Regions from separate parts of the Aciduricibacillus chroicocephali genome, predicted to be linked through region 1. Evidence: riboswitches for the same ligand, from Rfam matches in the RefSeq annotation. Region 1 holds a riboswitch; each other region holds the start of a gene.
What was found. A riboswitch is a leader RNA that binds a small molecule or an ion and turns the genes downstream of it on or off. The one in region 1 is predicted to bind S-adenosylmethionine.
Positions count from the first base shown of each region.

Region 2: it holds a riboswitch for S-adenosylmethionine, as region 1 does, so the genes downstream of both, metK (methionine adenosyltransferase) here and QR721_RS11820 (O-acetylhomoserine aminocarboxypropyltransferase/cysteine synthase family protein) in region 1, are expected to answer to the same signal.
Region 3: it holds a riboswitch for S-adenosylmethionine, as region 1 does, so the genes downstream of both, QR721_RS04375 (MFS transporter) here and QR721_RS11820 (O-acetylhomoserine aminocarboxypropyltransferase/cysteine synthase family protein) in region 1, are expected to answer to the same signal.
Region 4: it holds a riboswitch for S-adenosylmethionine, as region 1 does, so the genes downstream of both, QR721_RS11320 (5-methyltetrahydropteroyltriglutamate--homocysteine S-methyltransferase) here and QR721_RS11820 (O-acetylhomoserine aminocarboxypropyltransferase/cysteine synthase family protein) in region 1, are expected to answer to the same signal.

Region 1 covers NZ_CP129113.1:2,282,965-2,286,104, reverse strand. Annotated here, with positions in the region: gene QR721_RS11820 (O-acetylhomoserine aminocarboxypropyltransferase/cysteine synthase family protein) at 95-1,771, opposite strand; SAM riboswitch class I at 1,876-1,997, opposite strand; gene rarD (EamA family transporter RarD) at 2,054-2,959, opposite strand.
Region 2 covers NZ_CP129113.1:1,783,146-1,786,285, reverse strand. Annotated here, with positions in the region: gene pckA (phosphoenolpyruvate carboxykinase (ATP)) at 1-790, opposite strand, end outside; SAM riboswitch class I at 1,065-1,171, shown strand; gene metK (methionine adenosyltransferase) at 1,325-2,539, shown strand; gene asnB (asparagine synthase (glutamine-hydrolyzing)) at 2,687-3,140, shown strand, end outside.
Region 3 covers NZ_CP129113.1:831,971-835,110, forward strand. Annotated here, with positions in the region: gene QR721_RS04370 (5-methyltetrahydropteroyltriglutamate--homocysteine S-methyltransferase) at 59-1,174, shown strand; SAM riboswitch class I at 1,200-1,310, shown strand; gene QR721_RS04375 (MFS transporter) at 1,401-2,867, shown strand.
Region 4 covers NZ_CP129113.1:2,180,375-2,183,514, forward strand. Annotated here, with positions in the region: gene QR721_RS11315 (DUF2691 family protein) at 1-101, opposite strand, end outside; gene QR721_RS11320 (5-methyltetrahydropteroyltriglutamate--homocysteine S-methyltransferase) at 231-1,334, opposite strand; SAM riboswitch class I at 1,453-1,552, opposite strand; gene QR721_RS11325 (LysE/ArgO family amino acid transporter) at 1,678-2,283, opposite strand; gene QR721_RS11330 (manganese efflux pump MntP) at 2,532-3,086, opposite strand.

The sequences.
Region 1 (3,140 bases):
ATAACTGTAAATGAATCAATTCCATGTAATGAAAATGTTAGAAGGGAAAGAAGAACCGTCCCTGCGGCAGAGACGGTTCTTCACTGTTGCTTAATTAGCTGCGATCATTGCGCAGTGCTTTGGCTAATTCAAATGGTGTTTTGTTCTGGATGACTGTATAACCTGCATTGCGATAGCTGTCGGCTGCTTCGCCTGTGCCAAAAATAACTTTGACTTGCTTATCGCCAATCTTGTTGACAGCGCATCCTGCGATTTCTTTGTTAGCGAACCAGATGGCATCTGTCTGTTCGTCAACCTTGGAAGCGAGCTCGACTTCCTGGATTCCGAAGCCAAGTGCTTTAAGACCTTCCACTTCTTCACGTACATCATCTGCACCGATTACGGCGATGGACTTTTGGCGAAGGCCGCCGTCAGCACGATCAAACGGGGAAGTAAGGAGCCATTTGGATACAGATTCCTCATTATGTGGCAGCTGCGGTTCTGTTCCTGTAGCTTTGGCAATCGCCTGGTCCAGATCACGCAATGTATCTTCTGTTGATTCGAGACCAACCGCAAGACGGACAAGCTCTTCTGTTACGCCGCTTTTCTTGAGACCTTCCTCATTCAACTGCTGATGTGTTGTAGAAGCAGGGTGGATGATAAGAGATTTTGCATCACCAACGTTTGCAACATGGGACCACAATTCAATGTTGTCTATTAGCTTGCGTCCTGCTTCGCGTCCGCCTTTAATACCGAAAGTAATGACAGAACCGAAGCCGGATTTAAAGTATTTCTTCGCAGCGGCATGTGAAGGATGATTCTCAAGTCCAGGGAAGTTCACCCATTCAACGCTCGGATGGCCATTCAAATATTCAGCGACTTTAATTGCATTGTCGTTATGGCGCTCAATGCGCAAATGCAATGTTTCCAAGCCTTGTAGAAGGAGGAAAGCGTTCTGCGGGCTGATGCAAGCACCGATATCGCGAAGCAGTTGGACGCGTACTTTGATTGCATAGGCAACAGGTCCAAGGTCTGCATATTTCAATCCGTGATAGCTTTCGTCTGCTTCAGTGAATTCAGGGAAACGTCCGCTTGCTGCCCAGTCGAAACGTCCACTGTCTACGACTACGCCGCCGATTGCTGTACCATGTCCGCCCATCCATTTCGTTGCAGAGTGAACGATGATATCTGCACCCCATTGGGCTGGCTTGCATACATAAGGCGTTGCAAATGTGTTATCAATAATAAGTGGTACACCGTGCTTGTGAGCAACTTGTGCGACACCTTCAATATTGAATACGTTCAGACTGGGATTCGTAATGACTTCTCCGAAAATTGCCTTCGTCTTATCTGTAATTGCGTTTTCAATCGCTTCAAGATCTCCACCATCGACGAACTTTACGTTAATGCCGTATTTCGGCAATGTATGTACGAAAAGATTGTATGTACCGCCGTAAAGGTTGCTGTCAGCGATAATTTCATCTCCTGCACCCGCAATATTCATAATGGCCATTGAGATTGCAGCCATTCCGGAAGAGAAAGCGACAGCAGCAGAACCGTCTTCAAGAAGCGCAACACGCTGTTCGAAGGCATCAACTGTCGGGTTGCCGATTCGAGTGTAAATGTTACCTGGTTCGGCAAGTGCGAATAGGTTCTGGGCATGCTCTGTATCTTTGAAAACGTAGGAAGTAGTCTGATAGATCGGCACCGCACGTGAACCGGTAGTCGGGTCAGCGATCTGACCGCCGTGGAGAAGCTGTGTCTCCGGATGTTGGAAATTGAATGAACTCATGAAATGATCCTCCTTTGAATTGTTTTGAGGGAATTGGACCGATTTATGAAAAAAGCGCACCTGTCTTCACGTGGAAGAGGGGATGCGCTTTTAAGTCCGTCCGCCTCTTATCTGTCAGTTGTGCATGCACATCTGTAGGATTTGGCACCATGAAAAATGAGATGTCTCCCGATTCCAGGTTGCCGGGCTTCACAGGGCCTAATCCCTCCACCACTCTTAATAAGAGATATATGATTTTGAATTTAAAAACAATTTTAACAGTCAGAATTTAATAAGTCAATTCTAATTTTGCTTGCGCCTTTTCCTTCCGCGCATCAATGAACTCATATAAAGGAAGAGAGCTGCCCAAATCAAAGCGAAGGCAACTGCATGTGCTCTTGTAAATGGTTCATGATACAGGAATACGCCGAGCAGAAGCATCAATGTCGGTGCCACATACTGGATGAAACCGATCAGTGCGAGCGGGATATGTTTGGCACCGGTAGCGAACAATAGCAGAGGTACTGCTGTAGCAATGCCTGTCCCAATTAAGAGCAGGTCGCGTTCAGTCAGTTCGGTAAATGTAAAACCGCTGCTAGTAGGCGCTAACCATAAGTAAATGAGCGCAATTGGGGTGACGACGAGTGTTTCAATAGTGAGACCTGTCATCGCGCTTAAGTTGACTGTTTTCTTCAGAAGGCCATAAATGCCGAAGCTGAAGGCAAGGACGAGGGAAATCCATGGGAACTTTCCGAAGTCAAAAGCCATGTAGAGTACGCCCACGACAGCAAGAATGACCGCTGCGGTCTGCCTGCGTGTCAATGATTCCTTCAAAATGACAATACCGAGAAGGATGCTGACGAGCGGATTGATGTAGTAACCGAGGCTTGCCTGGATAACATGCTCTGTGTTCACTGCCCATATATATGTGAGCCAGTTCAGAGTGATGACAAAAGCAGCAATGACGATTTTCGCCAAGTTTCGTTTGTCATGCAATAGCATTCTCGCTTCAGTAGTGAACTTCTTCCAGCCGCCACTTACTGTAAGTGCGATAAGCATGAAGACAAATGACCAGACGATTCTTGCCGCAAGGATCTGATCAGGAGATACGTCACCGAGCAGCTTCCAATAAAGTGGCAGAAGCCCCCATATGATATAAGAGATAAATGTGATGAGAATGCCATAATTCATATTCGTGTTTCGCTCCATGATGCGAGCCTCCTTGCATAAATAAGTTTTACAATAGAAGCGAAAACAGTTTTTCCATTTGGAAATATGGACAATAGAGCAATTTTACAGATAGAGAAGAGGAATGGCAACCGTCTCATAGGGGAAATATAATATGCAAGCAATCCATTCCCTGCCTTTCTTTATATGAATATGCTATATT
Region 2 (3,140 bases), 500 kb from region 1:
AGACACCATTTGGCCCCCAACCGTGTTCATCATCACCGATCAAACGACGGTACGGATCCGCTGACAAAGTCGTTTTCCCTGTTCCGGAAAGACCGAAGAATAGGGCAACGTCGCCTTCCTGGCCAACGTTTGCAGAGCAGTGCATGGATAGAACATCTTGTTGTGGAAGCATGTAGTTCATAACTGAGAAGATGGATTTCTTCATTTCACCGGCATATTCAGTTCCCCCGATGAGAACAATGCGCTTTGTGAAGTTTACGATAATGAACGTTTCGGATTTGGTTCCGTCTTCTTCAGGGTTCGCTTTGAAAGTCGGAGCAGAAACGATTGTGAAGCCAGCTTCATGGGAAGCAAGTTCTTCAGCAGTCGGACGGATGAAGAGCTGGCTTGCGAAAAGGTTATGCCACGCATATTCATTGAACACCTGAATAGGAAGGCGGTAGTTCTTATCAGCCCCAGCAAAACCTTTGAAAAGGAAAATTTCATTTTTTTGCTTAAGGTAATCTATTACTTTATTATATAGTTTGTCAAAAGAGGCGCTATCGATCGGCTGATTCACGTCGCCCCAGTCAACAGTATTTTCTGTAATATCGTCTTTAACGATGAACTTATCTTTAGGAGAACGCCCAGTATATTTTCCCGTTTTGGCACATACTGCACCTGTTTCACTCAGTTCAGCTTCACCGCGTTCGAGAATTTTTTCAACGAGACGTGGTACTGATAAATTACTGTTTAAGCCTTCATGGCCTTTCAATTCATTAAGCAATGCGGATGATTCAACCTTGTTCATCTATACAAACCTGCCTTTGTGGGGGATTTGGGAATGCCGGTTCTCTTGTGAATCGGGCATCTTATACATTATCTGCATAATAGTATAACACATTTCAAATAATAGTCCATACTAATCCCTAAACTGTTATGAAACAGAAGACAATTTTTTTGGCAAGTCGGCAAAATTTTGCAACAGTTGTAGCGAATTCGCGTAAGAATATTTGGAATCTACTGAATTAACTGTGCATGGTTTGACAAATCCTTATTGTTAAGCTAGGATATTAAATACGGAACTCTTATTCAGAGCAGGTGGAGGGACAGACCCGAAGAAGCCCAGCAACCTCACAATATGTGAAAGGTGCCAACTGAAAGCAAGGACAATCTCCTTGAACAATAAGAGCGAAAGGACGCCCTTTCTCTCATTGTTGGAGAAATGGCTTTTTTTATACATATAAAAGCACCTGCATTTAATGAAGGATGTTTTCTCATACTGTATATATAAGGATGGCCATGGATTCCGTAAAATATTTTATTCATGGAAGGAATGGATTAAATGGTACACAATCGTCGCTTGTTTACATCCGAATCTGTTACAGAAGGACATCCGGATAAAATCTGTGATCAGATTTCGGATGCAATTTTAGATGAAATTCTTAAGAAAGACCCGAACGGTCGTGTTGCATGTGAGACGGTTGTAACTACTGGAATGGTTCTTGTTTCCGGTGAGATTACAACTGAAACATATGTCGATATCCCGGCAATCGTTCGCCGCACAGTGAAGGAAATTGGCTATACAAGGGCTAAGTATGGCTTTGATGCTGATACATGCGCTGTTCTGACGGCAATTGATGAACAATCTCCTGATATTGCGGAAGGTGTCAATACGGCATTGGAAGCGCGTAAGGGAGAAATGTCTGACGCGGAGATTTCTGCAATTGGAGCAGGGGACCAGGGTCTTATGTTTGGCTATGCATGCAACGAAACTGATGAGTTGATGCCTTTGCCAATTTCACTTGCTCACCGTCTTGCCAAACGTCTTGCTAATGTACGCAAGGAAGGAATTGTATCTTACTTGCGCCCGGATGGGAAGACGCAGGTTACAGTAGAATATGATGAAAACGATAAACCGGTACGTGTCGATACGATTGTCATTTCAACTCAGCATCACCAGGACATTGAACTGGCCCAGATTGAAAAGGACATGAAGGAACATGTCGTTAAAGAAGTCGTACCGGCAGAATTGCTTGATGATGAGACAAAGTATTTCATCAATCCGACTGGCCGCTTCGTAATTGGCGGACCACAGGGAGATGCTGGTCTTACAGGTCGTAAAATTATCGTTGACACATATGGAGGCTATGCGCGTCATGGCGGCGGTGCCTTCAGTGGAAAAGATGCGACAAAAGTTGACCGCTCAGCTGCTTACGCGGCACGTTACGTCGCAAAGAATATTGTTGCTGCCAAGCTTGCGGATTCATGTGAAGTACAGCTTGCCTACGCAATTGGTGTCGCTGAACCGGTTTCCATCTCAGTGAATACTTTCGGAACTGGAAAAGTCGAAGAAGAAAGGCTCGTCCGCGCAATTCGCAAATTGTTTGATCTACGTCCAGCAGGTATTATCCGCATGCTTGACTTGCAGAAACCGATCTTCAAGCAGACAGCTGCATATGGTCACTTTGGCCGTACTGATACGACTTTCACATGGGAAAGAACAGATAAGACTGAAGAATTGTGTGCGCTTGTGCAACAGAAGGAATCCTGCCAATAAGGCGGGATTTTTCTTTTGATGTCCCCCTGCAATCAGGTGATATCCTGCGAATATTATAAATGAAGAGATAAGCGCTCGCTGTTCTCTTCGTCTGTTTTTTGCTATACTCTTAAAGTATGATTCAGGATGAGAGAGAGGATTATATATATGTGTGGATTTATTGGCATGATTCGCAATGAGGCGAAGCAGCCGGATGATGCGGCAAAGCTGTCTTTTAAAGCGCAAAATAACATCATAGCCCACCGTGGCCCGGATGATGAAGGTTATTTCCATGATGAATATGTTTCTTTTGGTTTTAGACGTTTAAGTATTATTGACATTGAATGCGGAAGTCAACCGCTCAGCTATGACAATGATAGAATTCGTCTTGTTTTCAATGGGGAAGTATACAACTACGTTGAGCTTCGTGAAGAGTTGCTAGCGGATGGTTATGAATTCGCAACGGAGTCGGATACTGAAGTCATTGCAGCAATGTTCACGAAATACCGTGAGCAGGCTTTCAAGCGTCTACGCGGCATGTTCTCAGTATTGATCTGGGATAAAGAAGAGAAGACGATGTATGGCGTACGTGATCCGTTTGGCATTAAACCGCTTTTCTACC
Region 3 (3,140 bases), 1.3 Mb from region 1:
ATTTATGGCTGTTTTTTGGCAGTCTTGATGAATATTTACGAGAAAGAAGGCTGAAGAGATGGGAACAACTACAAAAAAGAGAAATGTGCGTGCACCTTTCAGAGCAGATCATGTTGGAAGTTTTTTGCGTCCAGAGCGCTTGAAAAAGGCTCGTGCCCAAAGAGAAAATGGGGAAATTACAGCTGAAGAGCTGCGTCAAATTGAAGATGAGGAAATTACCAAACTGGTAGAAAAGCAGAAGGAAGTTGGATTGCAGGCTATTACAGATGGTGAATTCCGCCGCAGTTGGTGGCATTTCGACTTTCTGGAGGGCTTTGATGGAGTAGAAGGTTACACTCCTGATAAAGGTTTGCAGTTCACTGGCACAGAGACGAAAAAACGCGGAATCAGAGTGACAGATAAAATTGGTTTCAGCTCACATTATATGATTGATCATTTCAAGTTTTTGAACGGGATTGTTGGGGATGCTGTTGCGAAGTTCGCAATTCCAAGCCCGAATATGCTTTTCTTCAGAGGTGATTTTGAAGATGGTGTATACGCTAGCGATGAGGAAATCATTAATGATTTGATTGCAGCCTACCAAGGTGTCATTCAGGCACTATATGATGAAGGATGCCGCTACTTGCAAATTGATGATACTTCTTGGGCGATCTTCTTCTCAGATAAAGGAAGAGCTTCCATGATTGGGAAAGGTAAGGATCCTGAGAAAATCGCAGAATTGTGTGCGCGTGCGATTAATGAATCGATTGCGAAACGTCCGGAAGATATGCTTGTTACAATGCATATTTGCCGTGGTAACTATAAATCCACTTATATGTCTAGTGGAAGCTATGAAGCACTGTCGGAAACGATTTTCGGTGGTCTCGATGTAGATGGTCTCTTCCTTGAGTTTGATGATGAACGATCTGGAGGATTCGAACCTCTGCGCCATGTAAAGCGTTCTGATCTCTATATTGTGCTTGGCTTGGTCACATCAAAATTCAGTGAGCTGGAAGATCCGGAACAGATCAAGGCACGTATTGCTGAAGCTACTGAGTATGTACCGCTCGAACAGCTTTGCCTGAGCCCGCAATGTGGTTTTGCCTCAACAGAGGAAGGCAATTTGCTGACTGAAGAACAGCAGTGGGAAAAAATCCGTCACGTGATTAAAATCGCTGAGGATGTTTGGAAGTAATTATACAAATCTATAGCCGGCAGAACTCTTATGAAGAGTGGTGGAGGGACTGGCCCGATGATGCCCGGCAGCCTTCGATATACCTTTATTGAAAGTTGCCAAATCCTGCATAGCTTTAGTCTATGCGACATAAGAGAGGTCCACTGGTTACAGAGCTCCTCTTTTCGAAGAGGAGCTTTTTTATATAAATAAGTGACATAATCTTTAGAAAAAGGAGAACACAGCAATGTCTAAACAAAAAGAAGGTTGGCAGCCTTATCACAAAATCTGGAGTTTGCTTCTATTAGGTTGGGTCATTTCTTATATTGACCGCACAGCAGCAGGTCCAATCATTACATATATGATTGACCATAATGTGTCATTCTTTGCAAATGTTGAAAACCCACATGGAATTGGCGGATTGATTGGGAGTCTGTTTTTTGCAGGCTTCATGCTAATGCAGTTCCCAGGAGGTTATTTTGGGGATAAGCACGGTTATCGTGCAGTAATCGTCTGCAGTATTTTCTGGGCAGGTATTGCAACTCTATTAACCGGGCTCGTTGGAGGACTTGTAGCATTTATTTTATTCAGAGTTTTACTCGGTCTTGGAGAAGGCGTCTTTTACTCAAATGATCGTTCTTATATTGCCTATCATACACCTGCTGATAAAGTCGGGACGGGAATGGGCGTCGTATTGACTGGTGTTTCTGTTGGTTTGACGGCTGGTATGCTTGGTGTTCCTTATTTGCTAACGATTGCTGAACCATTTATGGGAGAAGAAGCATGGAGATTCCCATTCTATGTCACAGGCGGGCTCACGCTTGTAGTCGGAATCATATTATACCTATTCTTGAAGCCGAAAGAACAGCCTGGACGAGAATACGATGCGGCTTCACCTGGAGTTAAAGCAAATTACGGCAAAACCCTACTGCAAATGGTTGGATACTCTGCTGTATTCCTAGTACTCGTTATGGCAATTTACTTTGTCTCCGTCCGCTTGGACCTATCGGAAGTAGGGATTGCTTTCATTCTCGCAGCTTTATGCCCGCTTCTTATTCTGTATCTTTATAAAACAAAAAAAGAAGAAATCAAACCACTGTTAGCGAATCGCAACTTGTTCTTTATCTATCTATTCTTCATACCGGTTATGTGGCATTTGTGGTTCTATGGTTTCTGGTCTGTATCGATCGTACAAGATTTTGGCGGCGGCGCTCTTCTAGCAGCGGCATTGGTTGCATCTTTCAATGGACTTGCCGGTTTAATCGGATTCCCTATTGGAGGGAAAATATCTGATTTGGCATCTGTGCGTCCGAATGGTCGACGTAATGTTCTTGTTGCATTGACTACTGTTCTTACCGTTCTCATATTTGCTTTCGCAGCTTATGTAATGATGGGATATTCCAACCCGGTAGTTATGTCGATTCTACTCTTTGTGTCAGGTCTGTTCTTCTTCGCTTTGCAGCCTGTTGCTCACGCACTTGCGTCTGACCTTACTGAGGAGAAGAATAAAGGATCAATGTTTGGTATGCTGAACCTTGTCGCAGAAATCGGTGCTGTACTTGCTCCAGTCGTTTCCGGGGCAATCCGGGATGCATCAGGCAACTGGGGGTCTGCTTTGATATTGGATGGTGTGCTGATGGCGGTAGGTTTATTACTCGTCATTACGATATCTGGTAAAAAGGCAATAGGTGCTGTTTTTAACAAGGGTGCTTAATTGAAAATAACTGTATCACCAATTCATTCTTCATTTAAAATGTAGTAAATATTAATGATATATCTTTAATCAAAAATTGAGGACATCAGGAAGTAGCGTATAATCGCTGTTTCTTGGTGTCCTTTTATTTTTGATTGGTAAGTAAGCAACTTCGATAAACAGCGTTAATTGTCGTGGGGTAGTGGAACAGCCGGAATTGATGAATAGATACTAAGCGGGGACTTCCTTAACTCTAAGGCTCTTATTAATCGCACGCGTTTGTAATATAATGGA
Region 4 (3,140 bases), 100 kb from region 1:
TCTATCTTCCAGCAATATGCTGAGAAGTTCATAGGCTCAAGCAACTTTCTGATTGAAACACCATCACTCTCTGACAAGCTAACATTTACTCCACGCAGCAATTTTTATCCCTCCTTTTGCATGCAAGTAACTGGAACTTCCCACTCGCCCTGCTCACTCAAAAAATGCGTACCCAACCCAAATACTCGGATCAGACACGCATTTATTTCTAAACAAAGTTTATCAGAAACTTATCCCCAAATCTCTTTCGCAATATCTACAACATATTTCAACTTCGCCCACTGTTCCTCTTCAGTCAAAATGTTTCCGTGGTGAGTGGAAGCGAAACCGCATTGCGGGCTGATGCACAATTGTTTCAATGGCACGTATTGTGTCGCTTCTTCCACACGGGCTTTGATGTTTTCTTTATCTTCCAATTTGCCGTGCTTTGAAGTGAATACGCCGAGGACGACACGAGGACCGCCATTTGGAATGTGTTCCAGCGGAGTGAAATCACCGGAGCGGTCATCATCGTACTCAAGGAAGAACCCGTCCACTTTTTCCTTAGCGAACAAAGTTGGCGCGATTTTCGCGTAGCTGCCTTCGAACGCCCAGTTGGAGCGGTAGTTACCACGGCAGAGATGTGTTGTAATCGTGAGATCTTCCGGCTTGCCTTCAAGTACACCGTTCGCAACGCGCAATGCCAATTGAATAAGCTGTTCACGAGTATAGGCACTGTCATTGAAGGGAATTTCCGGTGCGTTCAGGCCAGCGATATATACGTCATCAAGCTGCAAATAGCGGCAGCCCGCATCATAAAAAGCCTTGATTGCATCGCGGTACGTCTTGATGATATCCTCTGCGTATTCTTCAATATCCGGATAAATATCTTTGTTGCGAATGCCCGCGTTGAACAACTGGTTCGGGCTTGGAATGGTCTGTTTGGCAACAGCACGGTCCCCAACGATTTCCTTGAACTCAACAAATTCCTTAATATGCGGATGATCTGCGTTGAATGAGATTCTTCCATTTACTCGAATATCGTAGCGTTCCGTTTCTTCTCCTTTGAATTTGAAGCCATGTTCAGGCACATAGCCTTCTACGCCGTTCAAATGCTCAAGGAAATCTGTATGCCAGAATCTGCGGCGGAATTCACCATCTGTAACGGCCTGCAGTCCGACTTCAATTTGCTTATCAACAATCTTCTTAATTTCTTCTGTTTCTATCAGATACAATTCCTCGGAAGTAATGCTGCCTTCCTGGAAATCCTTTCTTGCCTTATGGATTCGCTCCGGACGAAGCAAGCTCCCTACATGATCTGCTCTGAATGGCGCTTTCGCTGCTGTGTTTGTCATTGAAGTACTCCCCCTCGTCTTATCTGATAACTCTCTTAATGCGAACCAGCAAGGTTTAAAACAGCCCCCTCTTCTTAGTTAGAAGAGGGGGCGAATGTGATTAACGCATGACCAGCTCTTCTTATCTTCCGCATGATTTTCTGGAATTGGCACAGTACTTGAACAAGTCCGCTGCCGAGGCTTCAAAGGGCCAGTCCCTCCACCTCTCTGGATAAGAATATTTAGAATTATCAATTTAAAATAACTATAGCTTCCTAAAGGTAAGTTGTCAACTAAAAATAACACTGTTTCAAATAGTCTATATTTAATATAACCGGAGGCCTTGTCCCTTTTGACGTTTCAGTCAACCGACAAGCCCAATTAGAAGATAAACAGCCGTTCCCCAAATGAAAAGAGCGGAGCATTTATTGAAAATAGTCATCAAATTCCCTGATCTTTCGAGCCGCTTCATTGAGTTGCCCGCCAATGTCAATGCGAAGAACCAGACCCATGATACGGCGATGCACGTAATTGTGAAGAGGATTTGATCTGTACCGGCGTATTTCAATGCGCTCGTACCAATCACACCAACTATATCGATGATGGCGTGAGGATTCAGCAAGGATACAGACAGGGCGAAGACGATCTGTTTGTTAATTGGCAGCGCCTTCCCCACTGTTGAAGTAGAAGGACTGGATCGCCAAATTGAATAACCCATATACATTAAAAATAGTATGCCTGCGCTCATCAACCCAAGACGCAGCCACTCGAACTGCAAAACGATTACCGATAACCCGAACACAGCGACAAGGATGAGGAATGTGTCACAAATGGCGGCTGTAATCGTTGCAGGAAATGCACTCAGCAGCTTTGGCTGTGTAGCTCCTTGTGTAAATACAAAAACATTTTGGACGCCAAGCGGCAATATGAGTCCAAATGCGAGAATGACTCCATGTATCATTGCTTCCATTTTGTCATCTCCTTTCCCACTATTACTTTATATGTTTTTTCTCTCAATGAAAATAAGTCTCCGCAAAAATGGCTGCTTTCCTGCTCTATTACTTAAAACTGTTTAACACAAAAACACTTTGGAACCCCCAATGTCCAAAGTGTTTTTGTATACTCATATGTTTACTTACAACTCGCACATACAGCAGCATCCCCTACAAGAAAAAACAAGCAGCCCCAAATAAGAGCCGCTCGCCATATACAAGATATCTATCCAAACATCGTAAACAGACCGAAACCAGCCAAAATGCTGCCCCCGAGCAATTCACTATATCTTCCAAAGAACCCGCGTACTTTTCTGCCGATCAAAAGACCGAGCCACGTTAGCAAAATACTCATAACTCCAAAGGCCGCGATGACAAATAAGGTCTTTGATTGCGATAGTCCAAGACTTAATCCTGCCGAGAAGCTGTCGATGCTCACTGTGAAAGCAAACAGCAGCAAGCCAAAACCGGCCGGCTGGAACAGCATCTCTTCCTGTTCGCGAAATGCTGAGAAGAACATTTGAGCACCAATGCCAAGCAAAAGCAAACCTCCAAGTAACTCCGCCCATTCGCCGAACCTGCCTGAGATAACCTGTCCAAGCAGAATCCCTATGTATGGCATGGCCATATGAAATAAACCGATTACGAAACCGATAATTGCAATTCGTTTCAGACGCAGCTTCTGCATGCCAAGTCCAAGGCTTACACTGAAAGCGTCCATGCCAAGTGCCCCGGCAAGTAGAAGCAATGAAACCATTTCCCTCAAATCATTAGAATCCATCCGACACACTCTCCCCTGACCATATATGCTTGTTCATTCTATGCCTGTCCGTCA